Regions from separate parts of the Robertmurraya sp. FSL R5-0851 genome, predicted to be linked through region 1. Evidence: riboswitches for the same ligand, from Rfam matches in the RefSeq annotation. Region 1 holds a riboswitch; each other region holds the start of a gene.

What was found. A riboswitch is a leader RNA that binds a small molecule or an ion and turns the genes downstream of it on or off. The one in region 1 is predicted to bind glycine.
Region 2: another riboswitch for glycine. It lies ahead of gcvT (glycine cleavage system aminomethyltransferase GcvT); the one in region 1 lies ahead of MKX65_RS08845 (ACT domain-containing protein).
Region 3: another riboswitch for glycine. It lies ahead of MKX65_RS04535 (amino acid permease); the one in region 1 lies ahead of MKX65_RS08845 (ACT domain-containing protein).

What each region holds. Positions count from the first base shown of each region.
Region 1 is NZ_JBBOOE010000001.1:1,710,133-1,721,304, forward strand. It holds gene MKX65_RS08835 (hypothetical protein) at 1-3,392, shown strand, start outside; gene MKX65_RS08840 (PFL family protein) at 3,502-4,863, opposite strand; gene MKX65_RS08845 (ACT domain-containing protein) at 4,881-5,156, opposite strand; glycine riboswitch at 5,248-5,325, opposite strand; gene MKX65_RS08850 (ABC transporter substrate-binding protein) at 5,841-6,812, shown strand; gene MKX65_RS08855 (sugar ABC transporter ATP-binding protein) at 6,900-8,453, shown strand; gene MKX65_RS08860 (ABC transporter permease subunit) at 8,453-9,430, shown strand; gene MKX65_RS08865 (aldehyde dehydrogenase family protein) at 9,503-10,960, opposite strand.
Region 2 is NZ_JBBOOE010000001.1:3,187,160-3,198,331, reverse strand. It holds gene comGA (competence type IV pilus ATPase ComGA) at 1-417, shown strand, start outside; gene comGB (competence type IV pilus assembly protein ComGB) at 404-1,435, shown strand; gene comGC (competence type IV pilus major pilin ComGC) at 1,453-1,773, shown strand; gene comGD (competence type IV pilus minor pilin ComGD) at 1,766-2,200, shown strand; gene comGE (competence type IV pilus minor pilin ComGE) at 2,184-2,504, shown strand; gene comGF (competence type IV pilus minor pilin ComGF) at 2,491-2,931, shown strand; gene MKX65_RS16475 (hypothetical protein) at 2,928-3,299, shown strand; gene MKX65_RS16470 (YqzE family protein) at 3,365-3,571, shown strand; gene MKX65_RS16465 (YqhG family protein) at 3,583-4,377, opposite strand; gene MKX65_RS16460 (DEAD/DEAH box helicase) at 4,355-6,043, opposite strand; glycine riboswitch at 6,212-6,303, shown strand; gene gcvT (glycine cleavage system aminomethyltransferase GcvT) at 6,442-7,554, shown strand; gene gcvPA (aminomethyl-transferring glycine dehydrogenase subunit GcvPA) at 7,571-8,917, shown strand; gene gcvPB (aminomethyl-transferring glycine dehydrogenase subunit GcvPB) at 8,910-10,367, shown strand; gene MKX65_RS16440 (rhodanese-like domain-containing protein) at 10,462-10,842, opposite strand; gene MKX65_RS16435 (lipoate--protein ligase family protein) at 11,017-11,172, shown strand, end outside.
Region 3 is NZ_JBBOOE010000001.1:879,267-890,438, reverse strand. It holds gene MKX65_RS04545 (NADH-dependent flavin oxidoreductase) at 1-907, shown strand, start outside; gene MKX65_RS04540 (SLC45 family MFS transporter) at 942-2,120, opposite strand; gene MKX65_RS04535 (amino acid permease) at 2,438-3,784, opposite strand; glycine riboswitch at 3,947-4,023, opposite strand; gene MKX65_RS04530 (hypothetical protein) at 4,434-4,916, opposite strand; gene MKX65_RS04525 (L-dopachrome tautomerase-related protein) at 5,191-6,288, shown strand; gene MKX65_RS04520 (aldo/keto reductase) at 6,501-7,400, opposite strand; gene MKX65_RS04515 (SDR family oxidoreductase) at 7,575-8,291, opposite strand; gene MKX65_RS04510 (type 1 glutamine amidotransferase domain-containing protein) at 8,377-8,889, opposite strand; gene MKX65_RS04505 (LLM class flavin-dependent oxidoreductase) at 9,095-10,117, opposite strand; gene MKX65_RS04500 (TIGR03571 family LLM class oxidoreductase) at 10,155-11,120, opposite strand; gene MKX65_RS04495 (ArsR family transcriptional regulator) at 11,132-11,172, opposite strand, start outside.

The sequences.
Region 1 (11,172 bases):
TAATGGCGTGGGATAAGAAATTAGTAGAAGAAAGAAAAAAACACACCTCCTCTCAAGAAATAGTGAAAGAGAAACTGGAACGAAAAGAACAGCTCGTCTTTCAGTTATTATTGAAAGAGTGGAGTGAGAACGAACAAACGATTCGTTCCCTGTCACAGCAGATTGCCATCTTAGAGCAAAATAGTGGCTTAGAGCAAGTGAATCAAAGAATGGATGAAATCAAAAAAGAAGTAGCACAACAATGGGAGCATTCTTATCTAACCATACAAGAAGGTGTAAGGCAGTACTTGGGCTATCAGAAGTTCTTAAAGAAAAAAGAAACGGAGCTCTCGCAACAGGATAAGCAGAAGACAAAAGAAATCGCGCAAATTAGTACGGAAATGGATTTTCTTTATACACAAATACATGCTTTTGAATCAAAAGATGAGGCACTCATCAAAGAATTTGGTGACCGCTTAACGTATGACTTAAAGGGCTTGATCGAGTCTTTCTCAAAACAAATTGAGGACAAAAACACGAGCTTAGAAGAGATACAAGCAAAAGATAAAGAATCTAGTGAAAAGCAAAATTCACTTGCCTCTTCCCATGGTACGCTCGTCCAATCCATTCAGTTTTCAGAAGAAAAGTGCACGGAATTAAAGGTAGCAAATAACGAGCAAGAGCAAAGAGAATCAAAACTATTAGATAAGCTTCATGGTTTATTAGATGATGTCACAGCACCGTTTACTCACTCTCTTTTATCAAAGTATGCGTTACAGATAGAAGAACTTCTGGCGGGTAACAGACAACAAGGGGAACAAATTAAAAAAGAACTTTGGGAAACGCAGCTTGATCATTCCTTAAATGATGAGGGGTTTTGGATTGCTAATAAAGATGTAAAAGAATTAAAAGAATGGATCGACGAGAAGACAGGCATTGATGTGTTTTATGGTACACAGTTTCTTCAATCATTACGTGCAGAAGATATGGCGAATTATTGCTTAACATATCCGCTCCTTCCGTACGGTTTAGTCGTAAGTCAGCATCAGTGGCAAAAAATTAATCAGCAGGTTCTATCAGGAAGAATGTTTAAAAGTCCGGTTCCGATTTTCATGCGTGAGGAAATGAACAGCGACAATCACCCATCTTCCTTTGTCATCATTAACGGAACCGAAAAAGAGTTGTTATCGGATAAGAATCAATTCACCCACTGGAAAATTAGTATGGCTAAACAAATAGAAGAAAAGAAAGATACACTGATTGAGATTGAAAAAACAGAAAACTCCTTACGTCGTATGTTAAAAGAAATCGATCGGTTTTTATCAGGCGAATTATCTAGTGATATCGTAAAAAAACTTAATCAGGAACAGAACGCTCTTCTTACTAAGAAAGCTAATTTGCAGGAAATCATCATTCAACAAGAAAAGGAAAAGGAATTTCAGCTTCAGTTAAAAGAGCAATTGGAACACACAAAGCGAAAAATAGAAAAGCTTACAAAAGATGTGGAAACATTAGAGGAGTTTGAAAAAGAAAAAACACTTCATCAAGAAAATAAACGGGTGAAAGAAGAAAAAGAGAAACTAAAGGAAGCCTTGGTCCTACAGCAACAAGAATTAGGAAAAGAGCACCAACAGATTGTGGAGCTGCAAACCAAGTGGAATCATACGTATGTAGAATGGAAGCTGACAACCGAACAGAATATAAAGGAGATTGCGTTCTTTATGGAAGGAGCAGCTTTTCCACCTGATGAAAAAGTCGACCAAAGTGAAGAAGTTCCACGCCTATCCACTCATTTATTAGAAGAGATAAATGGGAGAATGGAAGAGTTGAAACAGCTTCAAAAATCAAAGGAAGAACAAGCTAGAGAGTTGCTCGTTATTCAAGCAAAGAAAGAAACCGAACAAAAGCAGCAAACAAAATTAGAGAAAAAACTCAAAGCAGCAAATGAGGAGTGGGAAAAGGCCTCTGCACCTGACGAACCTATTAGTATCTTAGAAAATATGCTGCAAACGGCACAGAAGGAAGCAAAGGCTGCGGAAAAGGAAGAACGTGAACAAGGAACGGCTGTAACGGTGGCTGAAACATCGTTGCAGCATGCGACTGAACAGCGTGAAAAGACTGGAAAAAAGATAGCTAAGCATGAAAGACAGCCTGAAGAATGGGCAGATCTTGACTTAGAAGTAAAGGAAGTAGAAATAAAAGACCAAACGAAGATAACGAAGGATGAAGTAAAGAAGACGGAAAAACGTCAGAAAGAAACAGAAACCAATATTGCTAGTTATGAAGGGGACTTGTTAACTCTATCCGTGATCTTAAAGGAAGATGCAGCAGTCTTTACCGAACATGAGCTAGAGTTAATTAAGACTCAAGGGAAAGCATGTATCTTATCCTGGTGCGAAAAACATCAAGAGATTTTAGAAGAAGGACAAGAAAAGCATGCAAAAATTGATCAATCCTTGCGTAACTTAAAGCTTGCAATTGAAGGAAAAGATTGGGAGATTCGTTTTAAGAATGAAGTGTTAACGACATTAGACCATATGGATACAAGGCATTACTCGCATATTCAAAGCATTGTGAAAAATATGAAGCGATTCTCACAAAGTGGTTTAGAACAATTAGAACGAGACAAAGAAAGGGCAGAAAAGGCTCAAAACTTCTGGGCTAGCCGTGCTAGTATGAAAGTGATGAGTATTTCAGAAGCCATTCGTTCCATGATTGTGAAAATGAAGTTGAAAAATGAACGAGGATCTTTCCCTCTCGTCCAATTAAAAGAAGACATCCTGCCTAAAAAGGCGGAAGATATTGAACCGTTATTAAAGCAGCACTTTGTTTCAGCGATAAATAAAATTACAAAGCAATTTGATATGATTGATGATCATAATCGATTATTAGACCAGGAAATTAAACAGCTTATTAGTGACGAGCAAATTTTGTTTGTATCACTGAGAAATCGATATCCTGAGCTACTTGTCTATAATATGAGAACGGATAATGCCTTTATGTATGGGAAACCGCAAAGAGAGCATTACTCCACTTGGCAGACCATTAATCAAGGTTCTAAGACAAAATCGGATGGCAGTGGTGGACAAAAGTTATCAGCTCGCATGGTGATGATGATGATGTTATTATCAGTTAAAAGCGAAACCGATCAAAGCTGGGTTCCTTTAGTCTGCGATAATCCGTTCGGACAAGCTGCATCCACACATGTCCTTGACCCAATCTTTGCAGTTGCCGATAAGTTAAAGTTCCAATTTATCGTTGTCACTCCGCCCGAGCTCGTGAAAACAGAAATCAGCCAACGATTTGACTCCTACTATAAACTGGACTTCATTCGTGAAAAAGGAAAAGAAATAGTCTCCGACACCATCGTTCCAGCCTATCGGATATTTCAAGGAGAAGAAGTCCTTCAATAGGAACATAATGAAAAAATCCACCTTCTATATAGGAAGGTGGGATTTTTTCTAGTAGAGAATCTCGACGTATGGAAAATTTGAAAACACTGTTTTTTTCTTAATTCTAAAATTAATTAATCAGTGCTTGTAGGGGTGCGGGAATTCTTCCGCCGCGATTAATCATATTCTGTGAGCTGAATGGATTTACCCCCATAACGGGTGCTCTCCCAAGTAGTCCTCCAAATTCAACCATTTCTCCTTCTTGCTTTCCAGGTACAGGGATGACCCTTACTGCTGTTGTTTTTTTGTTTATCATTCCGATAGCTGCTTCATCTGCAATCATTGCGGATAGGGTAGCAGGCGTAACATCTCCTGTTATAGCAATCATATCAAGTCCAACTGAACAGACGCATGTCATTGCTTCAAGTTTTGATAAACTTAAAGCACCGTCGATAATTCCTCGAATCATTCCATTATCTTCACTGACCGGAATAAAAGCTCCACTTAATCCACCAACATAAGAACTGGCCATGGCTCCACCTTTTTTCACCGCGTCATTCATGAGGGCCAAGGCTGCGATTGTTCCATGAGTACCCACGCGCTCAAGGCCAATTTCCTCTAAGATTTCTGCAACACTATCATTAATGGCATTGGTAGGAGCCAAAGAGAGGTCCATAATCCCAAACGGAATATCGAGCCTCTCGGCTACCACTCTACCAATAAGCTCACCTGCACGTGTAATTTTGAACGCTGTTTTTTTGATAATATCAGATACTTCTCCAAGGTCAGCATGTGGGTGTTTTTTTAACGCGTTCAATACGACACCAGGGCCACTAACACCAACGTTAATAACCGCTTCGCCTTCTCCAGCTCCATGAAAAGCTCCAGCCATAAATGGATTATCTTCAACAGGATTACAAAACACAACGAGCTTAGCACAAGCAATTCCATTTTGATCCTTTGTCCGCTCGGCTGCTTCTTTGATAACAAAACCTAATTGCTTAACCGCATCCATATTAATACCGGTACGAGTAGTCGCCACTGAAACAGAGGCGCAAACTCTTTCTGTTACACTAAGTGCTTCTGGCAAGGCTTTAAGTAAGGTCTCATCACCTTTAGAAAAACCTTTGTGAACTAGGGCAGAGAATCCTCCGATAAAATCCACACCTAATTGCTTTGCCGCTAGATCAAGTGTTTTTGCAAGCTCTACCGTTTGTTCAACGGTTGCGTTTCCTAGGATTTCAGCAATGGGCGTAATAGATATACGCTTATTAATAATCGGCACGCCAAATTCTTTTTCTGTTTCTACTGCTACTTTCGTTAAATCCTTAGCATAAGTAGTAATTTTATGAAATACATTTTGCTGCATTTTATGGAAATCGGAATCCGCACAATCACGGAGACTGATTCCCATTGTTACGGTTCGAATATCTAGGTTTTCCATCTGAACCATTCGTATAGTTTGAAGGATTTCATCCATTGCAATTGTCATAGTCTGTCCCCACCTAACTAAATTCTGTGCATCGCTTGAAAAATCTCTTCAAGCTGAATGTTTATTTTTAAGTCCATTTCCTCCCCAACTAAATCCAGTTGGTCACGGAGTTGTGACAAATTTTCGTTACCGGTCACATCAATAATCATCATCATCGTAAAAAAGTCTTGTAAAATAGTTTGGCTGATATCCAAAATATTCATGTTATTATCAGCAAGAATCGTTGTTACTTTAGAAATAATGCCAACCTTGTCCTTTCCGATCACACTTACCACTGCACGTCTTCTTTCCATTTGTTCCACCTCATTATTTTTTTGAAATAAAAAAAGATTGGAGTATCTCCAATCTCGGGTAAGAAGAGTGTGCAAAAATATTATTATGCAAACATTCTCTTCTGTCCTTTTGCCTGAGATTGTGAATCCTTCGGCGCCGTATGCATACGGTCTCTCCAGAAGCTGCTCCGGTAATAGTTTGATCCACTACCATCATGGCGGCTGTATTGAATTAAGTTAGATATTATCAATAAATAATAATTCAGTCAATTAAAATTTGAGAAAAATAAAAAAAGACTATATCAATTTTGACTTTTCTGAAAATTGTTATTGAAAAATGGTAAAAAAGAACATATAATCAAAAATGAGCATAAACGATCAAAAACATCCACGTTTATGAATGAATGCAAATGATTTATGAAAGCGCTCTATTTTTGGAGGTGAGGCTTATACATAATAAAGGAAAATCTATTAGATAGTGAATTTTTATTTTACTTTACAGAAAAAAGCAAGAAAAAAGTACGATTCAGGGGGACCCACGGCCAAATGGAAAAAACCCCTAAATCATACCTCTATTTGAGTATGCCTAAAATTATATAGAATTTTAGAACTCATTTTTATGGTATGGCAAAACAGACTTTTTTTCAAGTATTTTAAAAAAACGACTATTATTCTAGGAAATTATTATTTGGAGGTTTTGATACCATGAAAATTATGAAGAGATTTCACATTATATTATTCGTATTACTTTTAACTTTATTAAATGCTTGTAGCAGTGGAGAGAGTTCTTCTACGAATGCTACGGATGAAAATAATACTGAAGATAAAGAAAAGCAACTGAAGATCGGGTTGACGGTTCCAACTTTGGGGAATCCATTCTTCGTAGCCATGTCCAAAGGAGCTGAAGAAGTTGCTGCTAAGTATGATGCTGAAGTCATTACAGTGAGTGCCGATCATGATCTGGCAAAGCAAACGGCTCAAATTGAAGACTTTATTACAAAGAAAGTGGATCTTATTTTATTAAGTCCATTTGATTCAGCTGGAATTGCAGGTGCAGTTAGTCAAGCAAAAGCAGCAGGAATTCCGGTTGTTGCTCTTGACGGTTTTGCAGAAGGTGGAATCGATACAGTGGTGATGTCAGATAATGTTCAAGCGGGGAGATTAGCTGCTGAGTACCTAGTAGAGCAATTGAATGAAAAAGGAAATATTGTCATTATTGATGGACCTCCTGTATCAGCGGTTACAGACCGAATTAAGGGCTTTAATGAAGTGATAAGCAAATATCCTGACATTAAAGTGGTTGCTAACCAAAACGGTGAAGGTAACCGTGAGAAGGCGCTAACTGTAATGGAAGGAATATTATCTGCAAATAAGAAAATTGATGCCGTTTTCACGATCAACGACGAAGAAGCGGTTGGAGTACAAATTGCTCAAGAACAAGCTGGTAGAGAAGATGAGTTCTTCCTCGTAAGTGTTGATGGTGCTCCAGCTGCTGTTGATGCACTAAATAAAGGTGGTAGCTTTGCCGGAACTTCAGCACAGTTCCCTAATCAAATGGTAATTGATGGTGTAGCTTTAGCATTAAAAATAATAGATGGAGAGAAAGTTGACTCAGAAGTTCTTATCCCTACTGAATTCATTACTCAAGAAAATGTTGATTCATATAGTGGGTGGTAATCCATACCCCTCGGAATGAAAAGATAAACATAGTGCTCAATATCGAGCACTATGTTTACACCAAATGTAAAGTAAGGAGGGGCAGGAATGAATGTAACGAAAGAGCAACAAACGAAGCATCAATCTATAAATATACAACCTATTATGAGTATGAAGGACGTATCAAAGCAGTTTTCTGGTGTGAAGGTGTTACATAATGTTGAAATTGATCTTTTTAAAGGGGAAGTTCATGCATTAATGGGTGAGAATGGTGCAGGGAAATCTACTTTAATGAAAATAATGGCAGGTGTGTACCAGCCGGATGGTGGATCGATCGTCTATAAAGGTGAAGAAGTGCGGTGGAATCATCCCATGGATGCTAGAAGTAAAGGCATTAGTGTGATTCATCAAGAGATAAGCTTATCTCCCAACTTATCGATTGGAGAAAATATATTAATGGGTACCAGTTTAAAGAAAAATAGAATGGGTTTAATCAGCTGGAATGATATTTATGAGAAGGCAGAGAAAATTTTAACATCGATTGGTTCTACATTGGATCCTCGAGCAGATGTTAGTTCATTAAGTGTCGCTCAACAACAAATGGTAGAAATAGCTCGTGCACTATCACTTAACTCAGAAATATTAATCATGGATGAACCAACCGCCTCTTTAACAGACAAAGAAATAGAGAAGCTTTTTACAATCATAGATGAATTAAAAAGAAAAGGTGTTGCGATTGTTTATATTTCCCACCGAATGGATGAAATTTTTAAAATTTCCAATCGTTTTACCGTACTTCGAGACGGTCGATTGGTCACAAGCGGTCCAATATCTGAAACAAATCCTACGCACCTAGTAAAACTTATGGTAGGACGAGAATTAAATGAGCTGTTTGTAAGAGAGAGAAAGGAAAATAATATAGGAACGAAGAATCAACCAGTACTCGAGTTGAAAGGTGTCTCAGACAAAAAGATCGTGAAAAATGTCTCTTTGAAAATTTATCCTGGGGAAATTGTTGGTTTAGCAGGACTTGTTGGAGCTGGTCGAACAGAGCTTGTAAGAACCATCTTTGGATTATCAGAATTGTCTGAGGGCGAAATCATCATAGAAGGTAACTTGGTTCAAATAAAAAATCCAATTGATGCAATAAAGCTAGGAATAGCCCATGTACCTGAAAGCAGGAAAGAACAGGGTTTATTACCCAATCTATCTGTTAAAGAAAATATCATGATGGTACAGTTTCCTATGTACCGTAAATTTAAGTTCTTGCAGTACAAGAAAATCAACCGTGAAGCGGATCGTTATATTGAGGAACTTGGAGTCAGAACGGCATCTAAAGAACATAACGTAATGGGCCTTAGCGGTGGAAATCAGCAAAAAGTCGTTATTGCAAAATGGCTTTCTATTGGTCCAAAAGTATTGTTACTCGACGAGCCAACACGTGGGGTAGATATAGGTGCGAAAACAGAGATTCATAAAATTATTAATCAACTAGCTGAGAAAGGGCTTGCTGTATTGATGATTTCTTCTGAATTACCCGAAATTCTTGGAGTGAGTGATCGCATATTAGTAATGCACGAAGGTAAATTAAAAGTTGAACTGTCTCATGAGGAAGCAACACAGGAAAAAATCATGTACTATGCTACAGGAGAGGTTAAATGATGAATATAAATGTACAATCTACTAATCCAACAGTAGTTACGTTCAAGGATCGTTCCAAACAAATATTTAATCAGCTGGGCATGTTAATCATTCTTGCTTTGTTAATCGTAGTTATGAGTGTAATAGCACCAAATTTCACAGATTCAAGTAATATATTAAACGTATTGAAGCAAAGCTCGATTACAGCAATCCTGGCTGCTGGAATGACGGTAGTGATTCTAACAGGTGGGATAGATTTATCAGTTGGTTCGACTCTCGCTTTAAGCGGTGTTATATCTGTTTTACTTTCAAATGCTGGTGCTCCTGTTGGTTTAGCGATGTTAGCTGGAGCTGGTGTTGGATATGTGGCTGGGGCGATTAACGGTTATTTAACAGCAGTACCCAAGCTTCCGGCGTTTATCGTCACACTTGGTAGTATGACCTATTTAAGAGGATTGGCTTATGTCATTACAGGTGGTTATCCCGTAGTTTTAGCATCAGAGAAGTTCAAGTTTATTGGAGCGGGTGAAATATTTGGAATACCTACTCCGATCTATATCATGGCCATAGTTTATCTCATCATGTTTGTCGTATTGAAATACACGATGTTTGGACGCCATGTCTATGCGATTGGCGGCAACGAAGAGGCTGCCCATCTAACCGGAATTAAAGTGAATCGTACATTAATTAATGTCTACTCGATCAGTGGTTTGCTTGCAGGTATTAGTGGAGTGGTGATGGCAGGGCGCTTATTCTCTGGACAGCCGATGGTGGGTATCGCGTTTGAACTGGATGCGATTGCAGCAGTCGTTCTTGGTGGTACTAGTTTTGTAGGAGGACGAGGAAGAATACAAGGAACCATCATTGGCGTGTTAATTGTGGCTGTACTAACAAATGGGATGACCTTGCTTAACGTAGATTATTATTGGCAACAAGTCGTAAAAGGGATAGTCATTGTCATTGCTGTTCTGCTTGATCGAATGCGCAGTAAAAATTAATAGAAAAGTGGAAATTTGAAAGCACATGAGAGCGAATTGTATTCTCATGTGCTTTCAAGTTTTGATTAATATTTAGAATGGATACTGTCTGTTTGTTGTTTGAATAGATACCCATTTCGTTACTGTGAATTCTTCGACCACCCATGGATTTCCGAATCGACCTAATCCACTAGCTTTATTTCCTCCGAATGGAATATTTGGAGCATCATTTACGGTTTGGTCATTAATATGTGTCATCCCGCTATCAATTTGGAGGGCTAATTCTTCTCCCCGGGCTAAGTCCTTTGTAAATATGGCTGAACTTAGTCCATAATCAGTATCGTTAGCGATTTCAATGGCCTCACTATCTGTTTGTGCCTTAATAATAGTAGCAATAGGAGCAAATAACTCGGTTTGTGCCAATTTACTAGAATTATTGACATTCGTGAAAACAAATGGAGTAAGGACGTTACCCACTCGTTTCCCTTCTAAAGCAACAGTTGCTCCTTCAAGTTTCGCTTCTTCAATGTATTGAAGGGCTTTTTCCAATTGGCGCTCGTTAACCAATGGCCCAATAACTGTCTTTGGATCACTTGGATCTCCAAACGGAAGTTCTCTCGCTCTAGCTACAAATTTATCAACAAACTCATCATATTTATCTTTATGAACAATGATTCGGTTAATAATCATACAAATTTGTCCTTGGTGAATAAACTTTCCAAAGATAGCAGCATTCACAGCTTGTTCGACATCGGCATCTGACAGGACAACAAATGGACTGTTTCCACCTAATTCAAGAGCTACACGTTTTAAATTTTGTCCTGCGATGGCACCAATACGTCTTCCGACAGCAGAAGAGCCAGTAAAGCTTATTAGCTTGGATTGAGGGTTGGTTAACATCTCATCTCCAATTTCTTCAATATCAGACAAAATCACATTTAAAACACCTTTTGGCAGCCCGGCATATTCAAATGCTTTTGCAATGATGATCCCGCCTGAAAGTCCCACTTGGATATCTGGCTTATGAACAACGCTATTTCCTAAAGCAATTGCTGGAGCAATCGTTCTCATAGACAGATTCATTGGAAAATTAAAAGGTGAAATAGAAGAAATAACTCCCAGTGGGAGACGGTAAATATGATGTAATTTCTCAGGTGATCCAGGTACTTCTTTTAATTTATAAATTTCATCAGCATATTTTATGGATTCCTCTAAAAATTCTAGGGTAAGATGTAACTCCACATTGGCCTTTAAAAAAGTGCCACCCGTTTCTCGTACGATGATAGAAACTATTTCTTCACGATTCATAGTTAAATATTCTGCAGCCTTATGTAGAACCGCTCTTCTATCTTCAACGGTAGACTTGGCCCATTCTTTTTGAGCTCTTTGGGCATGATTGAATGCTTCAGTTAGCTGTTCTTTGGTAGCAAGATGTACTGAGGTAATCGCAGAATGATCATATGGATTTAAAATATCATAGGTTCGTTCACTTTTTCCTTCCGTCCATTCGCCGTTAATATAACTCTTGTTTAATACCTGTGTTGATTGCATGTTTAGTCTCCTCTCACCATTTGATAACGCTTACAATGATTTTTGTAATAGGAATTCGATTATTAATGTGAGTATATTAGATTCTTCTGATGTTGAAAAGAAGGTTGTTGCTATATATTAAACGATTTAAAAATTTTTTGGATGAAGTCTTGGACATCACTTTGTTTAATCATCCACTATTTTGGTCATAAAGAATAAAAAAGTGGATGTGA
Region 2 (11,172 bases), 1.5 Mb from region 1:
AGTGAGACAGCCAAAACGGCAGTGAGAGCAGCGTTAACAGGACATCTTGTGTTATCAACTATGCACACTCGCGATGCAAAAGGGGCGATTTATCGACTTCTTGAATTTGGTGTAGATTGGATTGAAATCGAACAAACTCTTGTTGCAGTTACGGCTCAAAGATTAGTAGAACTTAGTTGTACACTTTGTACAGCTGAATGTTCAAATGCTTGTTTTGGTTGTGAGCGTTCAAAGAAAGCGTGTGTGTTTGAACTATTAGCAGGTCAACCATTAAGTCATGTTATTCAGGAGGCAAGAGGGGAGAAAAGAGCGTATGACTATACGACCCTAAGGAAGGTCATATCAAAGGGGATTGCACTCGGTTTTATAAAAGAAACGGAGTATGATCGATGGGTGTTGGACAATGAAATCAAATAAGTGGTTATTAACGGAGCAATCCAACTTGCTAAAACATGTGGGTGAATTACTTGATAGAGGGTACTCCCTGGCCGAGGCGTTGGAATCCACTTCCTTACAGATGGGAGAAGGGAAGAAAATCCAACTGAGTAAAAGTATCAAATTACTAAGAGAGGGTTTCGCTTTTTCGTTCGTTATTCAAAAATTAGGATTCCACCAAACCTTAGTCAGCTATGTGTATTTTGCAGAGCAACATGGTGGTCAAGCTCATGCATATATGGAAGCAAGTAATTATATGATGAAGCAACAGAAAGATAAGAAAGAACTAATTAAAGTATTAACTTATCCCCTTATTCTTGTTTTTACTACTATCCTCCTTTTTGTATTTGTTGATCAATTCCTTTTACCAAAGTTTGTATCTCTCTTTCAATCCATGGGGTTGTCTTCCAACTTCTTTACAAGGGTTATTCTCCTTATTGGCTCTTCTTTCCCCTTCATTAGTGCTCTTTTAGTATTAACTCTACTTGTATGTGCTAGTTACTATCTTTTTGCCTTCAAGAATTATTCCGCCATGAAACAAAAAGAGATTTTAGTGTCCATTCCGTGGTGTGGTCCGTTTTTTCAATTATTAATTACTCACTATTTTTCTGTGCAAATGAGTTATTTGTTAGGAGGGGGGCTTTCGATTTTTGAGGCGGTTAGTCTTTTTGAAGGAAATAAGAAAAACAAGTTTGATCAAGAGCTAGGAGTTTATTTGAAGCAACATCTATTAAAAGGGACTAGTCTAGAGGAAATTATTAAAAAGCAGAAGATATTTGAGCGTGACTTATCAATTATTATCCAGCACGGCCAAAAAAATGGCCGGCTTGATCAAGAGTTTCATTTCTTTAGCAGCTATTGTATGAATAGATTTCAAGAAAAAGTGAATTACATAATGAAATTTATTCAACCGTCTATATACCTACTTGTAGGATTATTAGTGATTTCAATGTATCTATCCATCTTACTACCGATGTTCCATTTAATGGAGGGTATATGATCTTAAGGAGGAAAAAAATGAAAAAATTCATCCGAAATGAGAAGGCTTTTACACTTATAGAAATGATGATTGTTTTGCTTGTGATTTCAGTATTATTAATCATTGCAGTTCCAAACATCAGTAAGCATAATAGCAATATTAAAGAAAAAGGATGTGAGGCTTTTATAAAAATGGTAGAAGCCCAGGTTCAATCCTTTGAAATGGATAAAAATCGTTTGCCAACCGATTTGGCAGAATTACAAACAGAAGGGTATCTACAAGACAACCAATTAACCTGTCCAAATGGAGATATCGTGACGATCTCGTCTACGGGAGCTGTCTCAGCTAATAATGAATAACAATAATGGGTTTACATTAATAGAATCTATTTTTGTATTAAGTATGTTTGCTTTGGTAGTTTCATTTTCTTTTCTTTTTGTTCGTCCTCAAATGTTTTACCTCGATAAACAGCTCTTTTTTTCACAATTCAAAGATGATCTTTATTATATACAACAATATGCCATTTCAAATCATACTGTTGTCTCAGTAAATATCCTCCCACAAACTCATCGATATTACGCCAAGGATCAAAATGGGAATTATATTGTTGATCGGGTCTACTCAAACAAGGTGAACATTAGAGAGGGTTCACAGAAGTTGTATTTTCGTTATAACACATCTGGAAATATAAATACCTTTGGGACTTTGTTTATTGACATACAAGAAGAACGGTATAAATTAACGTTTAACATAGGGAAGGGAAGATTTTATGTTGTACAAAACTAATGGTTTTTTCCTTGTTGAACTATTGCTTTCTCTGTCCATTTGGTTGGTAATAACTTTATTTTTACTCCCGATGTTTATTCAGGTAAGTAAGCAGTCGCTTAACACTCAATATAGTCGAGAGGCTTCAAAGCTATTATATGATTCCTTACAGGAAGCAATGTTCACCGGATTATTCATAGACCAATTAACAGTAGAGAGAAAAGGGAAGTCATTTACTGTAACAAAGGAAGTGTCTAAAAATGAGGTGTGTGTAAAATATGAAAATGCTTTTAAAAAGGAAGTTCTCCTATGTGACAGTTTTTAATAATCACGGATTTACTTTAATTGAGATGTTGATAGCTTTCTCGATTTATTGTATGCTTGCCTCTTTTTTACCTTATATTTTTTCGATTATTTTGAACATGAACCATGTTACGAATCGAACACAACAATTAGAATTCGAGCTCTTTATTAGTCAGTTAAATACGGAACTTCAAGGTTGTGATTATGTTGAGGTAAAAAACGGAAAGCTTTATTTACAAAGTGTTGGGGAATTAGTCACGTATGAGAAATATGGGCCATACATCCGTCGATTGGTCCAATTTCAAGGTCATGAAATAGTTTTACAAAATATTAATAGTGTTGAGTTCAGACAAAATCAAAAAAGTATCTCAATTTCTGTTATTGGAAACAATAACGTCTTATATGAGGACCAACTGTTTCCTTTCCTTCAGGTGGTGGGAGGACCATGAATGAAAAGGGGTTTATGTATCCTATAAGTTTATGTATCTTTCTATTAGTCTCTCTATTTTTAACGATTGAGTTTAACCAGTACGTTTCCGAAAAAGGGATAGTGGCTTCAGTTAATCAACAAGAAAGACGACAGTACTTATTTTTGCTCACATCGAAGAAGATCTCTGAGGAAATGGAAGGAGCTGTGATTCCTGTAGATGGAATAGCATCATATTCAGACACCACTGTGACGTATACGGTAAAACAGATTACTAGCCAATATGTTGAAGTCACTTTTTTTATGACTCAGGGTACACTATCGATTAAAGCAATAGCTCAGTATGAGGTGGGAAGCGGAAAATTAGTAAAATGGTTGTTACCAGTGTAGCTCCCTATGGGTTTAGTTAAATTGTATTTGGTCATACTGTTAATGACTATAAGGGAGGCAAAAACATGAGCGCAGTAAATGATTATGTGAAATACATTACACAAACGATTACAAAATATATTGATCAACCAAAGGAAGAAAGAAAAAAGATGAGGAAGGAAAAAAAAGAAACAAGAGAAGCGTTTGCTTTTCGTTGGTTTGGTATTCTTCCATATGTCATTATGATGAACAAAGGAAAAAGAGAGAAATCATTAAAAGGGAATGACAAATGAGTCGTTCCCTTTTAAATTGCTTTTTCAGATAAGTAAAAAATACCGCCATTTATTATCGAAATCTGAACTTTTGGTTCGTATTGCTCCTGTAAGGCTCGTTTTTCATTTTCATAGCTTTCTCCTTTTTCCTCCGCTTCTTCATAAAAATGCTCCAGCAATTTCATGTCTTTTGACCAGCGTTCTCTAGCATCGTTTGCCCATGAATGATCTTCTTCAAGAATGTTTGAACGAATCATATTCTGAATTCGTGTTACCCCACTATTCGGCATAATAAGTGGTGATAAGGTAAAGGAGTAGTCAGGTATTTTGCGAGCTAATTGTAATTTTAACAGTTCATTGTGAAAGTTCTCGACTAGTTGACCATTAATTAATTGTAGACCTATCGACCGAAAGACGTCTCTTTTACGGTCACATTGATAGGAGATTTTTACGTTCATACCTAACCAAGGACGTAATGGTACTTGTTGACCCATGGTTGCTTGATGATCTTCATAAAGCCGAATATATCCAGCAAGGTTTTTAGTTGAATGAAATATTTGATGAAGTCTTGGCGAGCCAAAATGGATGACCTCGCCTTTAATATCTTCAGGTGTCTTTTTTTGATCCGTAATAAGCGTAAGTTTCATAGGGTTTGGAACTCCACCTGTTTTTTCTAAGTAATGCCAGTAAAACGGACGATTCATCAATTCCTTATCTAATTCAACTGTTAATTGTACGGTTATATATGAACCGGTATTTACGAGTATTTCACATTGGTTAGCAGTAAAATACTTCACCAAAAAATTATGAATTTCCTGTTGCTGCACGATAATCACCATCCTTTACTTCTTCAGCAAATTGAATCATGGAAGCTAGATTGTCCATTTTTATTCGCATTTCCCCTTCAGAGGTGGAGTTTCCGAATATATCTGATAGATGATCCTCAAAGCTACCAAACTCTAACCGAGTCAGAATATCATCGAGATCACCAATTACTTTTTCAAATAAATTAATTTTTTCATGTAGTAGCTTTAGAACATGTTCTTCCACAGTTCCTTTAGTTGCAAAATTATAAATCATTACGTCTTTTTCTTGACCTAGGCGATGAATTCTCCCGATACGTTGCTCTAATCTCATTGGATTCCAAGGTAGATCAAAATTAATGATATGATTACAGAACTGAAGATTAATTCCTTCTCCTCCTGCTTCGGTTGCAATAAGGACCTGTACATTGTTTTCAAAAAGCTGTCTCATCCAGTCTTTTTTGCCTCTTTTAAATCCACCACGGAAGGGTACGGAACTGATTCCATTTTGCTTTAGATACCATTGAAGATAGAGCTGAGTGGCTCGATATTCGGTAAAAATAATGACTTTATCATTTACTTGTTGAATCAATTCTAGAGCTTTGACGGCCTTCGAATTCGTATGAACGGCGTTTACCTTCTCGATTAAATATGTGATTTGATCCTGATATTCCTTCGAGGGGTTTTCTTTCTTTTCAAGCATATTCTTTAATGTGAAAAACACTGCCTCTCTACTACTGCATGCTTCTCTTTGAAGAGTCATGACTGAGAAAGCGGATGTCGTTGTCCAGTCTCCCTCTGATCGTAGTTCAGTAACAGAATCATACAAATCCTGCTCTTCCTTAGTAAGCTCAATAGGAATGGTTTCAACTTGTCTTTTCGTCCATTCAATACCTGTGTCTGCTCGACGATTTCTAATCATCACTTTATTTACAAGCTCTTTTAAATGTTCATTATCGTTAATATCGCGGGAATCCTTCTTATATTTTTCATTAAACACAGATTCATTTCCTAGATGACCAGGTTTTAAGAGAGAGACAAGGTTGAAAATCTCACCAACTCGATTTTGAATAGGGGTTGCTGTTAGAAGTAAACAGAATTTTTTCTTTAAGCTTTGTACAAATTCATAGTTTTTTGTTTTATTGTTTTTTAATTTATGTGCTTCATCAATAATAATCAGATCATAATCTTGAGAGAGAATGATTTCTCGATGTGGAGCACGTTTAGCTGTATCGATGGAAGATACAACTACATCACACTGTTCCCACACATAGCTTTTACGTTGTGCAACTGCCGGAATATAAAATTTACTTGTTAATTCATATGACCATTGGGTAACAAGGGAGGCGGGAACAAGAATGAGGACTTTTTTTACAAGACCTCTAATCATGTATTCTTTTAAAATAAGCCCTGCTTCGATCGTTTTCCCCAAACCTACTTCATCTGCAAGGATGGCTTTTCCGTTCATACTTTCAACAACTTGCTTGGCAACTTCTAGCTGATGAGGTAGCGGTGTTAAATTAGGGAGATGTTTGGGAGCTTGTAATCCCTCAAAATTATCAATAACCGTATGTTTTTCTACCTCTACCGCTAGCTTATATAACTCAAAGTTCCCCCAAGGGCCGTCATTTGTAATTTTCTCTACCAGTCCCTCCTGCCAAGAAGAATCAAACTCAATCTCTACCGTCATTAAAAACAACTCCCTTTTTTGATCGATAAATATATTGCCGTATGGGTTTCGAAATGGTAGGATGATAATATCTTAAAAGTTTTGAAATTTGTCACATTATAGTTTATTTTGACGAATGTTCTATAGTACAGCTTAGTATGATCCAAATTGGGAAATTTTATAATGCGAATGAGAACAAGGGGAGAGACTACTTCTAAGTAGCGCCGAAGGAGCAAACAAAAATTTGTGAATCTCTCAGGCAAAAGAACTCTTGTTTGACGCAGCTCTGGAGAGCGCTTCATCATTTGAAGCCACCAAAGGGGACAGCCAAACGGTAAACTTTCAGGTGCCAGGACAGAGACCTTTCTTAAGTAAAGAGGGGGGTCTCTGTCCTTTTTTTATGATTTGAAAAGGGGGAAATGATAGTGGCGCAACTAAAAAGAACACCGCTTTTTGACGTGTATCAACAATATGGTGGGAAAACCATTGACTTTGGAGGATGGGAACTGCCAGTTCAATTTTCAAGCATTAAAGAAGAGCATGAGGCTGTAAGAACGAAGGCAGGATTGTTCGATGTTTCTCATATGGGAGAAATTGAAGTGAAAGGGACAGACAGTTTGGCCTACCTCCAAAAAATGATGACGAATGATGTATCGAAGCTGCAAATAGGTGATGCACAATATACTGCTATGTGCTACGAGAATGGTGGTACGGTCGACGATCTTCTCATCTATAAACTGAATCACGACCATTATCTGCTTGTTGTAAATGCTTCAAATATTGAAAAAGATTTTACATGGTTAAACGATCGTGTTGAAGGGGATGTAACGCTTTTGAATCTTTCTGAACAAATGGGCCAGCTAGCTCTTCAAGGCCCGCTTGCCGAACAGGTTCTTCAGAAGCTAGTTGATACAGCTGACCTTTCGACAATTGGATATTTTAAATTTCAAGAGAAAGTATCCATCGGAGGAAAAGAGGCACTTGTTTCCAGAACAGGGTATACCGGAGAAGATGGCTTTGAGGTGTACTGTAAGAGTGAAGATGCGACTTTCCTATGGGAAACCATTCTTGAGGCAGGTAAAGAAGACGGCGTTCTTCCTTGTGGCTTAGGCGCTCGTGATACCCTTCGCTTCGAAGCTAATTTGGCCCTTTATGGTCAGGAGCTTTCTTCCACGATTTCTCCGTTAGAAGCTGGTATTGGTTTCGCTGTGAAAGTTAATAAGGAAGTAGATTTTATTGGAAAGCAAGCTTTAAAGCAGCAAAAGGAAGCTGGAATCCCTCGTAAACTAATAGGCATTGAAATGATTGACAGAGGCATACCAAGACATGGTTATCCGGTGTATGTGGGTGAACAACTCGTAGGAGAAGTAACAACTGGAACACAATCACCTACGTTGAAAAGAAACATTGGCTTAGCGTTAGTGGATTCAACAGTCGTATCTGCAGAGTCGGAGCTAACCATTGAGATTCGTGGGAAACGCTTGAAGGTGAAAGTGATACCAACACCATTTTATAAAAGGGAAAAGAAATAAGGGAGGAACAAACGTCATGAAGCATCGCTACTTACCAATGACAGAAACCGATAAAAAAGCCATGCTAGAAGAAATCGGAATTTCCGATGTTCAGGAGCTTTTTAACGATATTCCAGAAAGTGTACAGTTTAAGGGAGAATATAATATTAAAAAAGCTAAATCGGAGACAGCCTTATTAAAAGAATTAACTCTTTTGGCTTCTAAAAATGCCGACTTACGCTCACATACTTCCTTTTTAGGAGCTGGTGTGTATGATCATTACATGCCTGTCATTGTGGATCATGTTCTTTCACGTTCAGAATTTTACACAGCCTATACACCTTATCAACCAGAAATTTCACAAGGTGAGTTACAGGCGATCTTTGAATTTCAAACAATGATTTGTGAATTAACAGGTATGGACGTAGCTAACTCTTCGATGTATGACGGTGGTACCGCTTTGGCAGAAGCGGCGATGCTAAGCTCTGGTCATACGAAGCGTAAAAAGGTGCTTCTCTCTAGTACAGTACATCCGGAAACAAAGGATGTAGTCAAGACGTATGCAAAAGGACAATACGTAGAAGTCGTAGAGATTCCATACCAAGATGGTGTTACTGATTTAGAGGCGTTAAAGAGCGAAATGGGTGATGATATTGCAGCCGTTATCGTACAGTATCCAAACTTCTTTGGAAGAATCGAGCCGATGAAAGAACTCGAGGAAATCATTCACGCGAACAAAGCAATGTTTGTCGTATCAAGTAATCCTTTGTCCCTTGGTGCATTAACACCTCCGGGAGCCTTTGTTGCTGATATTGTAGCGGGAGATGCACAGCCGTTTGGAATTCCAACTTCATTTGGTGGACCACATTGCGGTTATTTTGCTGTAACGAATAAATTGGTTCGTAAAATTCCTGGTCGTCTTGTTGGTCAAACAAAAGATGATCAAGGAAGAAGAGGGTTTGTTTTAACGCTTCAAGCAAGAGAACAACATATCCGACGTGACAAGGCAACATCTAATATTTGCTCAAACCAAGCGTTGAATGCTTTAGCTGCTTCGGTAGCTATGACGGCTTTAGGGAAAAAAGGCGTCAAAGAGATGGCTGTGAGCAATATCCAAAGAGCTCACTATGCAAAGAAAGCATTTGAAAATAAAGGATTCACCATTGCCTTTAATGGACCATGTTTTAATGAATTTGTAGTTGTCTTAAATAAGCCTGTGAAAGAAGTAAACCAACAGCTATTAAAGGAAGGAATCATTGGAGGTTACGATCTCGGTCGTGATTATCCAGAGTTAAAGAATCACATGCTCGTGGCAGTGACTGAACTACGTACAAAAGAAGAAATAGATCTGTTTGTTGATAGAATGGGGGATTATCATGCATAAGGAAGACCAAGCGCTCATTTTTGAATTAAGTACCTCTGGCCGAGTAGGGTATAGTCTCCCGGAGATGGATATCCCTGAGGTAAACTTAGATGATTTGATTCCAGCTGAATATTTGCGAGCTGAAGAACCAAATTTACCTGAGGTTTCTGAGCTTGATATCATGCGTCATTACACCGCTCTTTCAAAAAGAAATCATGGAGTGGACTCTGGTTTTTATCCTCTTGGATCTTGTACGATGAAATACAATCCAAAGATCAACGAAAACGTCGCTCGTATCGCTGGCTTTGCTCATATTCACCCACTTCAAGATGAGAGCTCTGTTCAAGGTGCATTGGAGCTTATGTACGATCTTCAGGAGCATCTAATTGAAATTACGGGTATGGATGAAGTTACATTACAGCCTGCTGCAGGAGCACATGGTGAGTGGACGGGACTTATGCTCATTCGTGCCTTCCATGAAGCAAACGGGGACACGAAAAGAACAAAGGTGATTGTACCTGACTCCGCTCATGGAACAAATCCAGCTTCAGCAACCGTCGCAGGTTTTGAAACCATCACTGTAAAATCTGATGAAAATGGATTAGTGGATTTAAATGACCTAAGAAGTGTTGTTGGAGAAGACACTGCTGCCTTGATGCTAACCAATCCAAATACTCTAGGTTTATTTGAAGAAAATATCCTTGAAATGGCGCAGATTGTTCACGAAGCTGGCGGAAAGCTTTATTATGATGGAGCAAACTTAAATGCTGTCCTTTCTAAAGCTAGACCAGGAGATATGGGCTTTGATGTGGTTCATTTAAATCTTCATAAAACATTCACTGGTCCACATGGCGGTGGAGGTCCTGGGTCGGGTCCTGTTGGGGTGAAGAAAGATTTAATAGCATACTTACCAAAGCCAGTCGTTACAAAGAAGGATGGAGAATTTGTGTTAGATTACGATCGTCCACAGTCGATTGGGCGAGTAAAACCGTACTATGGTAACTTTGGGATTAATGTAAGAGCGTATACGTATATTCGTACAATGGGTCCTGATGGATTAAAAGCAGTGACGGAATACGCGGTATTAAATGCGAATTATATGATGAGACGTCTTGAACCATATTTTGATTTACCGTTTGATAGACATTGTAAACATGAGTTCGTACTAAGTGGTAGGAGACAAAAGAAACTTGGTGTTCGTACGCTAGATATCGCGAAGCGCCTGTTGGACTTCGGATATCACCCACCAACTATTTACTTCCCACTAAATGTAGAGGAATGCATCATGATTGAACCAACAGAGACAGAGTCGAAGGAAACTCTAGATGCATTTATCGAAGCAATGATTCAAATTGCAAAGGAAGCAGAAGAGAACCCTGAAATCGTTCAAGAAGCCCCACACACAACTGTGGTTGGAAGATTGGATGAAACGACAGCTGCGAGAAAGCCAATTTTAAGGTATCAAGCATAAAGAGGTATAGGAAACAAGCACGGCAGATGCCGTGCTTGTTTTTTTAGGAAAAACAAAAAGGACTCCGCTCGGGTAGAGCTGGAATCCTTTTGTATTACTTCACTTTAATTTTTCCAGACCATTTTTTGAATCCGCCTTCAAGGTGAGAAAGATCCTTATAGCCTTTACGATAAAGTGTTTGTGCAGCACGGCCACTTCTCATCCCACTTTGGCAATATAGATAAACCGGTTTGTCAGGACGAATCTCTTTCATACGCATTTTAAACTGCGAAAGAGGAATGTTTCTAGCTCCCAAGATATGTCCCGCTTCATACTCGTTCGGTTCACGCACATCAATTAGTTGAGCTTTTCGATAGCCTTCACGGAATTGTTGTTCATTCAGTGTTTTTACAATTTTACGTTGGTATAGCCAAGTAATCACAGAGTAAGCGATAATGGCAACTACTAGTATAAGGATAAAATAAAGAGTATCCATAAAGTTACATGTCTCCTTTCGAACAAGCATCACGCCAAGTTATATTATATCGGTGTTGTGACTTTGGGTAAAGAGGAACAACTTAATTTCCTGAGTACTTGTTACTTTCTTTCACTCGATTCATTTGTTAAGCTAATAGAGCTAGATTTCAACATTAGAAAAAGAGGTTTCATTATGAACAAAGAAATATGGGGTTTCATTGATTCAGGAGAAGGATCTCCTTCTTTTAATATGGCATTGGATGAAGCATTACTTGATTGGCATAGTAAAGGTGAGATTCCGCCAATTATACGTTTTTATGGCTGGAATCCGGCTACTCTTTCTATAGGA
Region 3 (11,172 bases), 830 kb from region 1:
TCGCGATGAAATGATTCCTAGTTTACGCCGTATAGCCGAGGCTATACAGCAGCAAGGAGCAAAAGCGATCCTCCAAATCTTTCACGGAGGAAGAATGTGTCCTCCCGAGCTTGTTCCAAACGGTGAAATTGTAAGTGCCAGTGATATTCCCGCTGAAAGAGGCGGTGTCTCCACAGAAGAACCAAATATAAATCCCCGAGCCTTAACAGAAGAAGAAGTTCAAGAAATGATCAAAGCGTTTGGTGAAACTACCCGTCGAGCGATTGAAGCCGGGTTTGATGGGGTTGAGATTCATGGAGCAAACGGTTATTTAATACAGCAATTCTTTTCCCCTCATTCCAATCGAAGAGAAGACCGGTTCGGTGGCAGTTTGGAAAAACGGATGACTTTTCCTCTGGAAGTTGTAAATGAGGTAAAACGTGTTGTCCGAGAAAGTGCACAATCTCCCTTTTTAATAGGATATCGTTTTTCCCCTGAGGAACCTGAAACGCCAGGAATTACAATGGGTGACACCTTGAAATTAATCGACGCCTTAGCTGATAAAGACCTTCATTATCTACATGTATCATTAATGGATTTCTTTTCCACCCCACATAGAGGAGTAGAAGATCTCTCTAAGAGTAGAATTGAGTATTTACTAGAAACCATAAATGATCGTGTTCCTTTGATTGGAGTAGGTTCTATTTACACAGCTGAAGATGCACGTAAAGCGTTTGCGACGGGGGTTCCTCTTCTCGCCTTAGGAAGAGAACTAATCATTGATCCAGACTGGGTTCAAAAAATCTCTGAAAACAGAGAGAATGAGATTGTAACAAAAATAAACAAAGAGAAGCAGAAGGAATTAGTTATTCCTGACCCTCTATGGAATGCCATTATCAATAGCCCTGGTTGGTTTCCAGGTGTGTAATTTATTAAAGAGCTCTTGACTTGTTCAAGAGCTCTTATCTTTCAAAACCAATATGTTTATCCGACTTCTTCACTTTCAACATACAAACCAACGCAACCACCATACTTCCCGCAGCAGCATAAAACAAAATTCCAAAACCAAAGAGATCAATAAAGACCCCTAATATGGGTGGTGAAATAATGGCCGACAGCGAAGAAACTAAATAATATAAACCCGTTCTAGTTCCATAACTATGTTCGCTACCTGTCGAGACAATATATGGATAAGCATTAATATTAATACAGGCCCAAAAAACTCCACCCGCGAATAAAAGGATCCGAAGAAATAGAACGGTTTGAACAGTAGTTAACAATAAAAACACAAAAATCAAACCCATTATTCCTATGATAATCATTCTTTTCTTTCCATACTTAGCCCCCAGCAACCCCGAAGGAATGGCCGACAAAACAAAGCTTAATGAAAAGAAGGCTAATGAAAAGGCAGATGCGGTTTTGGTTAAGCCTAGTTCACTTACTCCGTATAAAGTAAACAAGGCTTCCATCCCTTGTATCGCAATAAACCAGAAAAAGATTGCCGCTAATAAAATGATCGTTGGACGATTTAACTCACTTTTATAGCTGAGCTTCGGTGCAGTTGTAACTGAATAGAAGAGGGCATCCCGTCTTTCAATAATGTTTTTGTACAAAACCCATAATGCTACCAAAAATATGACGCTAACAGCTAAAAAAGGCGTGGATTCATTCACACTAAACAAATAAGAGCCCACACTAAATGCCAATATGGCACCAACGCCACCCATAAAATTAATAATTCCATTTGCTTTTGTTCGCTGGTATTCTGGTGTGATATCTGGCATGAGAGCGATGGTTGGAGATCTAAATATAGCCATCGACAGGTTCATGCACAACATAAAAATAATTAAAGTTAAAAGACTATTGTGAAATGGAATTAGTGCAAAAAACAAAGCAGCTAGAGGGATTCCCACAAGTAAGTAAGGCATTCGTCTGCCATAGGTTGTATTCGTCCGATCACTGCGTTGCCCAATATAAGGCTGTAAAAATAAAGCAATATAGTTATCAATGGTCATTAAAAAACCAATCAGTGCCGTGCTCGCTAAATAATTTTCAAGAAAAAATGGTACAAATCCGTTATACAGCGACCAACCGATACTAATGCTAAAAAACCCAAAGCCTAACAACCATGTCTTTTTCATCGTGCCCCCCCTACACCTTCAAGAAAATCTTTTTAGAGAACATAATGCTATTATCCTATGTTGAGTTTTATGAACAATTGCTTGTTCTACTTTTATATATAAAAAAAGGCTGGTTTCGTAAAGATTGTTGTTTTTGGTATAACGCTGGGTTTATTGGTCTATTTGAAGAGTAGCTCTTTTCTAAGGATGAAAAAATTTTGATTGCTGTCTAAACATATAGTTAATTTCCTAAAGGTGTGTTTATAGCAACAATGTTTTAGAAAAGAGCCTAAAAAAAAGAAAACACCTTGCCTCTCCTGACAAAGTGTCTTACACTATTACACCGATTTCTTTCTTTTAAAGAAATACAAACCAAATAACAAAACAAACCATAATGGTGTTAACAATAATGCTGCACGTGTGGATTCTGAAATTAGCATTACGAGCAAAATAAAGGCAAAAAGAGCTAGTACGACATAGTTAATAAAAGGTGTTAATGGAGCTTTAAATATTGATTTTTGATGTAGATCTGGACGAGTTTTCTTATATCTAATATGAGAGATTAAAATTATGCTCCACACCCAAATGAAACAAATTGCACTAATGGTCGTTACAATTCCAAAGGCTTGCTCAGGGATCAGTTTACTCAATAGTGTCCCGACCGAAACAATGACCGTTGAAATGAATAATGCATTACTTGGCACTGCATTTTTGTTTAACTTTGCAAGCATACCTCTTCCACCGTTTTGACGTCCTAAGTTAAACATAATTCGACTGGTAGAAAATAATCCACTATTACTAGCAGAGGCAGCAGAAGTTAATACGACAAAGTTAATGATCCCGGCCGCAACGGGAATACCAACTAAAGTAAAGGTCTTAACAAAGGGACTTGTATCTGCATTCAATTGGTTCCATGGATTTATACTAAGCAGGACAATTAAAGCACCCACATAAAAGAATAGAATTCTTAATGGAATTTTATTAATGGCTGAAGGAATATTTTTCTTTGGATTTGCTGTTTCTGCAGCTGATACACCAACCAACTCTACTCCAACAAAAGCAAATACGACCATTTGGAAAGAAAATAAAAAGCCGCTAATTCCATTCGGGAAAAACCCTCCGTGTTGCCATAAATTTTGTATCGAAACCGTTCCTGCGTCTGTTTTAAATCCAATTACAAGTAAAACCACTCCAATCACAATTAAAGCAAGAATGGTGATAACCTTAATAATCGCAAACCAAAATTCTAATTCTCCAAAAAGCTTTACTGTTAAAAGATTCAACCCTAATAAAATGATTAAACAGATAAGCGCTGGTACCCATTGTGGGATGTCAAACCAATACTGCACATACATTCCTACTGCAATAATATCGGCCATCGCCGTCATAATCCAACAGAACCAGTATGTCCATCCTGTCACAAAGCCTGCCCATGGTCCAATATAGTCGACTGCAAAATCGGTAAAGGATTGATAACCCGCATTCGATAACAAAAGCTCCCCTAATGCTCTCATAACAAAAAAGGTTGCTATCCCTACGATTAAATAAGCTAAGATGATAGAGGGACCTGCTAATGAAATTGCTTTTCCTGAACCTAAAAACAATCCTGTACCAATCGTTCCACCAATTGCGATTAGCTGTACATGTCGATTTTTCAGTTCCCTTTTTAATTCATGCTGTGCCACTTGATATTCCTCCGTTTTTTTCAATTGTTATTGTAGTAATAATAGCCATAAAAAAAGAGACTGGAGTTCCCTCCAATCTCTTAAAACGTCAGAATAACAAATACACATGGTTAAATGATAAAAAGAGAACTTACTTACTCTTTCATTCATACCAAATAGTATCTTTACTCTTCTGTCCTTTTGCCTGAGATTGTGAACCCTTCGGCGTCGCAATACGCGATCTCTCCAGAAGCCGCTCCTGTTATAGTTTGACCCATAACATTCATAGCTTGCTTGATTAAATTATTTACAGCTGAGATTTGTTTTTTCAACAAACTCTCAAGCTATTATTCTACGATAATTTGTAATTTTAGCAGTATTCTTTTCGTTGGTCAAGAATATTTTTGTGAGATGATGATCAATCTTATTTTTACACACTATGAACCGACCTTTTGATAATTCGATCGATCAGTTTCTTGCTTGGATATAGATTCGTATTTGTTTTACCAATCCTTTTTAAAAAGGCATCAGCCACTGCCATAATACGAGCTTCTAACGGTATTTTTCCTCCCCCTTTAATCCTTTTGGATATCCTTTGCCGTAAACTTCAGTAATTATTAAAGACGAACCTTAAGAAAACCTTAAAAAAAATGCCCTCAAAAAGAGCATTTTACTTTTGAATGGTATTTTCTAATAGTTGCATTTCTAATTTACAAATCCATTTATAGTATCCTAACAATATAAGGAGTAAAATCGGGTCCACAATGGCTGCATGCCAAATCCTCCACCAACCATAGTGGAAATATCCCCAAGGTTCAGGCAGCAGGGTTAAGGTTTCATAAATTAATATTCCAATCACCCAGAAGAACATATAAATGAATTTTTTCCAAACCGATTGATAAAAAGGAAACCAATTCAGAAACATCATATTAACTGGAGGAATAAGTACTGTATGAGCAAGCATCCCTAACCAATCGACCTGCTTATCAAAATACCAATAGGCATGATATTTAAATTCAACAATTAGATCAAAAATACACTGAAAAGCAATTGTAAAGATCCATATATGCACAATTTGGTTTGTAGTGAATCTTTTCACTGTTTTAAAGGCAATAAAATTAAAAGTAATAATGGCAATAAAAAGTCCTATCATATCTTATTCCTTTTTATTTATTAAACTTCCCTATTTTCCATCTTTTTACACATAGATCATACTTCCTTTTTTAATCCTTTTATCAAATCTACTCTGTGGTGAAACAGGAGTGCTAATCCATTAGAAATTATTATTCAGTATTTTAGCATCATGTCCGTATTCATCATTCTTATCTACTATATGTAAAAATTTTAGCCCATTATGAACCAGGCACTAAAAATATTTTAAATCATATATAGGTGATATCCCGTGCGAAATTTTTGAGGAGGACATCATGAAGCCTATGTTACCTATGGAAAAATATTTCGGTAAGTTAGAACTAGTCTATGAATTTTATGGAGCTATGCCGACAGGTGTTAGCGTATCAGAAACCGGTCGTATTTTCATTTGCTTTCCGAAATGGGGAGACGACGTTAAATTCACTGTTGCGGAAATTGTTGGGGATACTTTGCAGCCTTATCCTAGTTTAGAAACCAATTTGGGTTATCAGGGTAATATCACAATGTCTTTTATCAGTGTCCAAAGTGTAGTTGCGGATGGAAGAGGAACACTTTGGGTATTAGATACAGCGGCACCGAATTTTTCTGAACCAATTAAAGGAGGGGCAAAATTAGTCGCTGTTGATTTAAAAACCAATACAATAAGAAAAGTATATACCTTTACAGAAGATGTTGTCCTTCCAACAACTTATCTGAATGATGTCCGATTCGATTTTCGTGTTGGAAAAGCCGGTTATGCCTATATAACGGATTCATCTTCCAAAGGACCAGGAGCTATTATCGTTGTAGATTTAGAAAATGGAAAGGCGTTTAGACGGTTAAATGGAGCTAATTCAACTTCACCCGACCCTTATTTTTTGCCGAAAGTAGAAGGTGAAATTTTGATGAACCGAAACAAAGATGGATCCACATCTCCATTTAAATTGGCGTCTGATGGTATAGCGATTTCTCCCGATGGAAAGATTTTATTTTACTGTCCACTTACCAGTCGGCATTTGTATTCGATCTCAACAGAAGCTCTAAGAGACAGAACGATACCCGACATAGAACTACCTTATCAGGTGGAGTACTGGGGAGAAAAAGGTGCGTCTGATGGAATGATCACTGGGGCAAAAGGAACCATTTATGCCGGAGACTATGAAAACAACAGTATTCGAAAGATATTGCCGAATGGCATAATGGAAACAATCGCTCATGATCCGAGAATTTTATGGCCAGATACGTTTTCAATTGGGCCGGATCAATACTTATATGTTATTGTGAACCAATTACACCGGCAGGCAAGGTTTCATTATGGAAAAGACCTGCGACAGAAACCTTATAGTTTACTTCGTATGAAAATTGATGAATTCCCTGCTTCTACCTTTTCGTAATAAAAAATAGTTGAATAATTTTTACATTACGTCAAGGTGTGGTTTAATCGGTTTTATTTCAGAAAAAATGTTTTTAGGAACAGTTTTATTTGTCAATGTTAAGCTGTTCCTAAAAAGCTAATTTTCATACAAGAGGCTGCATCTGGAGTAAATCTTCCAATACCTCTGTTAACATATACAATCCCCTCTTCTTTGTCTATCCTCTAAAATTTCTATATAATGTCCAAAGGCATTTTTCTAGTCGGTTGCGGAAATACCTCATCAAGTCTATTTAAATCCTCTTTTGTTAATTCAATTATAGTAGCTTTCGCATTTGCTAGTACATGTTCTTCTTGAACAGCTTTTGGAATAGCTAGACAATCGTTAGAACGGATTGTCCATGCGAGAGCGATTTGTAAGGGTTGTACAGCGTATTTTTCTGCAATCTCTTTAATGGTTGGATCCGTTAACAATTGTCTTCTTAATGAACCTCCTTGAGCTAGCGGGCTATATGCCATAATAGGCATGTGATGTTCTCGCTGCCATGGTAAGAGATCATAATCTATCCCCCTTGAACCAAGATGATATAACACTTGATTAGTCATACAATTTTTTCCGTTAGTGGTGTTCCATAACTCTTTCATATCATCGGTATCAAAATTGGAGACTCCCCACCTTACTATTTTTCCTTCCTTGCGTAGCTTTTCCATTCCTTCAATGGTTTCTGCTAATGGCACACGTCCTCGCCAGTGTAAAAGGTACAAATCAAGATGATCGGTTCCCAGCCTTTTTAGACTGTTTTCACACGCTTTGGCTATCATATCTAATCCTGCATGATGAGGATACACCTTTGATACTAAAAAGACGTCATCTCTACGTCCCTTAATTGCTTCACCTACTAAGCGTTCAGAATCGCCATTACCATACATTTCCGCCGTATCTATTAGTTTCATGCCTAATTCTATACCGAGTTGTAAAGCTTTGATTTCCCTATCTCTCATTTGAGGATTTTCTCCCATGTACCAAGTTCCTTGTCCTATTCTTGGCAGAGAAGTTCCATCAGGCAATGTAACTACACGACTCTCAAGGGAATTTTTTATTTTTGTTAATTGATTTTCATCCTGTACACTCATTAAAAACCAACACTTCCTTTTGTATCTTTTATGTAACTAATGAACAAAAAAGGCGGCAATACTCTATTGCAGTATTGCCACCAGTAAATCACTTAATTCTTACCTTATTTCTATTTTAGTTAGAACTGCTGCTTGGTAAGGTGGTAAGCTTCCTTTCAACATCGATTTAGGCGATTATACTAAGTGAGCTCCACCATCAATAAGAACAGCCGTCCCAGTAGTAAAACCGTTCTTAGCAAGGTATACATAGGTTTCAGCTATGTCTTCCGGCTTTGCAATCCGTCCAACAGGGAGCTGTTGTGCAATGCCGTTGAACAGTGCTTGCCTCTGATCATCTGACATTCCAGCATAGATTGGAGTGTCTACAATTCCAGGTGAAACCACGTTTACCCTAATAGGGGCTAGGTCTACGGAAAGTCCTCGAACCAATCCTTCAATGGCTGAATTGATTGCCGCTAACGTAGTAGCGCCTTGAGGAGGACGAACGCCATATACACCAGAGGTTAAGGTGATTGAGCTCTCATTGCTTAAATATGGAAGTGCTGAACGGACAGTAATATATTGCCCCCAGAACTTACTATCAAATGCCTCTTTAGCACTTGCCACAGGCAGTTCGCTAAAGTGCCCCATCGCACCTTCTCCTGCTGTTACCACAAGGTGGTCAAATTTTCCAACCTTACTGAAAAATTCTGCTACTTTTTCTTCGCTTCGAAAATCGATTTCAATTCCTTCTACACTTCCACCAAGAACTTGTTTTGCTTCATTTAATTTGGAAACAGAACGGCTGGCAATGATCACTTGAGCAGATTGATCTAGAAACGCTTTGGCAGTTGCTAAACCAATACCAGAAGTACCCCCTAAAACAACTACTCGTTTACCATTTAATGACATAGTAAAACCCTTCCTTCTTAAAATCTTTTTTGTATTGATCATTTATTGTGAAATTTATTTCTAAAACGATACTATTCAATACCTATTATTCAGCTAATAATTTTAAGGATTCACGATTAAAGGCAGGAATGTCATCCGGAAAACGGCTTGTTACAATATTATTGCTTACTACAACTTCTTCATCTTTGTAGTTAGCACCTGCATTTTTGAGATCGTTCCTTATTGATTTGAAACCTGTTATGTCGACGCCTTTTAATAGGTCTGTATCAATTAATACTTGTGGGCCATGGCAAATGGCAAAAACAGGTTTACCTTCTTGTATAAATGCTTTTGCGAATTCACCAAAACGATCATCTTCACGTAATAAATCAGGAGAGAAGCCGCCAGGGATGAGTAAAGCATCAAAGTCTTGAGGATTAACTTCCCCAATTCCTTTATCTATTTTTACTGTTTCACCTTTTTTACCAGTAATATCTTTTCCAGCCTGTATGTCGATTGTGATCACTTGATGACCAGCATCTTTAAATGCTTGTGCTGGTTCTGTGAATTCTACATCTTCAAATAAGTCTGTTATTAGTGTAGCGATTTTTTTGCTCATAATGATAAGCCCCCTTAAATTTGTAAAAGCATCGTGGGTATTATTCTCATTTAACACAATAAATACAAGTAATCTACCGTGTTTAGTATATGATACTGCTAGATATATAAAGGTATAAAAACATTTAGTATCGCTCTGCCACGTGTTTAATGATGGTGATGCCCTTTGGAAGAATTCTTGATGTCAAATGCTGATGTCCTCCTTTTTACCTTTCGCTTTTTGTAATTTCTGCCAGAAGCTCGTATGAACGAAGGCGAGCTTTGTGGTCGTAAACTTGGGCAATGGCCATGATTTCATCAGCCTGGCTCTCCTTCAAAAATGTATGCAGCTTGTCCTTTATCGTCTGCTGGCTGCCAACAATCGATGTGCCTAATTGCTGCTCAAGAGCCTTTAATTGGTAGCTGCTGGCCACTTCGGATATGTCATCTACCGGTGGTTGAAGCTGTGTAAGGTTGCCGCTCATCAGATTCAAAAATTGCTGCTGCAGGGTTGTGAAAAGGAGTTTTGCCTCTTTATCTGTTTCTGCTGCAATGATATTCAAGGCCACCATGGCATACGGCTTATCGAGAACATTCGAAGGCTTAAACGCCTTGCGATAGATCTGTAGTGCACCCAGAGTGTTAAGTGGCGAGAAATGGGAGGCAAACGCGAATGGCAAACCCAGTTCCCCGGCCAGCTGCGCACTGAAGCCGCTTGAACCCAGCAGCCAGATTGGAATATTCAACCCTTCACCTGGAATCGCTTTTATAGGGTTTCCTTGGGCCAAGGATGGATCAAAGTAACCTCGGAGTTCCGCTAATTGCTCAGGAAAGTCATCTCCGGTACTTCCCCAGTCGCGTCTCAATGCACGAGCGGTCCCCTGGTCTGTACCGGGTGCCCGCCCCAGACCAAGGTCAATTCGCCCAGGATATAAGGATTCAAGAGTGCCAAACTGCTCAGCGATGACGAGCGGTGCGTGATTCGGCAGCATGATTCCTCCTGAACCAATCCTGATTTTTGATGTACCGGCTGCCACATGGGACATCACCACAGAAGTGGCGGAACTGGCGATAAACGGCATATTATGATGTTCTGCGAGCCAAAAACGGTTGTAACCAAGTTTTTCAGCAAGCTGTGCGAGTTCCAATGTATGGAGGAAAGAGTCAGCAGGAGTACTTCCGGTTGTTATCGGTGAAAGATCAAGCACCGAGAATGGAATTTCGTTTAGTTTATTTGCATGTTTAGACATAAGTTCATCTTCTTCCCTTATCTAATTTTTTTAAAAACTAATCTAATACTGGAACATCATGAGTCGGAAAGTAAGGCAACACAAACTCTCCAAGCTCCTGGATGACTTCCTCGGGAGGGCGCTTTGAAAAATACAATACAAATGCCAGGTGATTGACACCAATGGATTGAAATTGATATAGAATTTCTAATAACTGTTTGCGCCCTACACGAAATCCTAACGGAATCGGAACAGGAAACGAATCGGGATTTTCCGATAAATCGATAAATAAAGTCTGAGTAAAAGGCTTAAACACTCCTGGGGCGTGAATTTCCGACAACTCGCGATACTCATTAATCAATTGAGTTTGTTGTGGGATAATCCTCGGGTACTGGATCCAGCCGTCCCCATTCTGGGCGATCCATTCAATCGATTGATTGCTGAATCCTGTCACCATAGTCGGAATCGAAGAAAAAGGTTTGGGAATCATTCTCATATCCGTTCCATCGATGACGCCTAAATCGCTGTTGATTGTCGGACTGTCCTCCTTTAACAGCCGTTCAAGGAATGTATAATTCTTTTTAAACAGCCCTCCACTTTCGAGCTTGGAAATTCCCAAAGCTGTGAAATCTTTATCCCGGTCTCCTGAAGCCACTCCCATGATCAGCCGTTCGGGAAACAACCGGTCAATAGATGATGCTTCCTTTGCAACTCTGACAGAATGGCGCAGAGGGAGGACCACACTAGCCGTCCCGAGTGCAATATCCTTGGTATGCGCCGCAAGATAGGTCAAATAAATCCATAAATCATACATTTGACCATTATCATCAATATTCAAATTCTGAATCGTAACGTCCCGAAGCCACAATGCCGCGAAACCATGGTCTTCAATTTTGCGGGCAAGCGACAGCTGATTTTCCATAATCGGATATTTGGACATCCTTGCCGTCGGAATCGCGAAACCAAGCGTCATTTTATCCTTTTGGTACAACCTGTTATATGCTCGATGCTGTAATAAACTCACTTCAATTCTCCTTAAATTTTTGTACCAATGTATTTTTCGAACTTTTTAATCG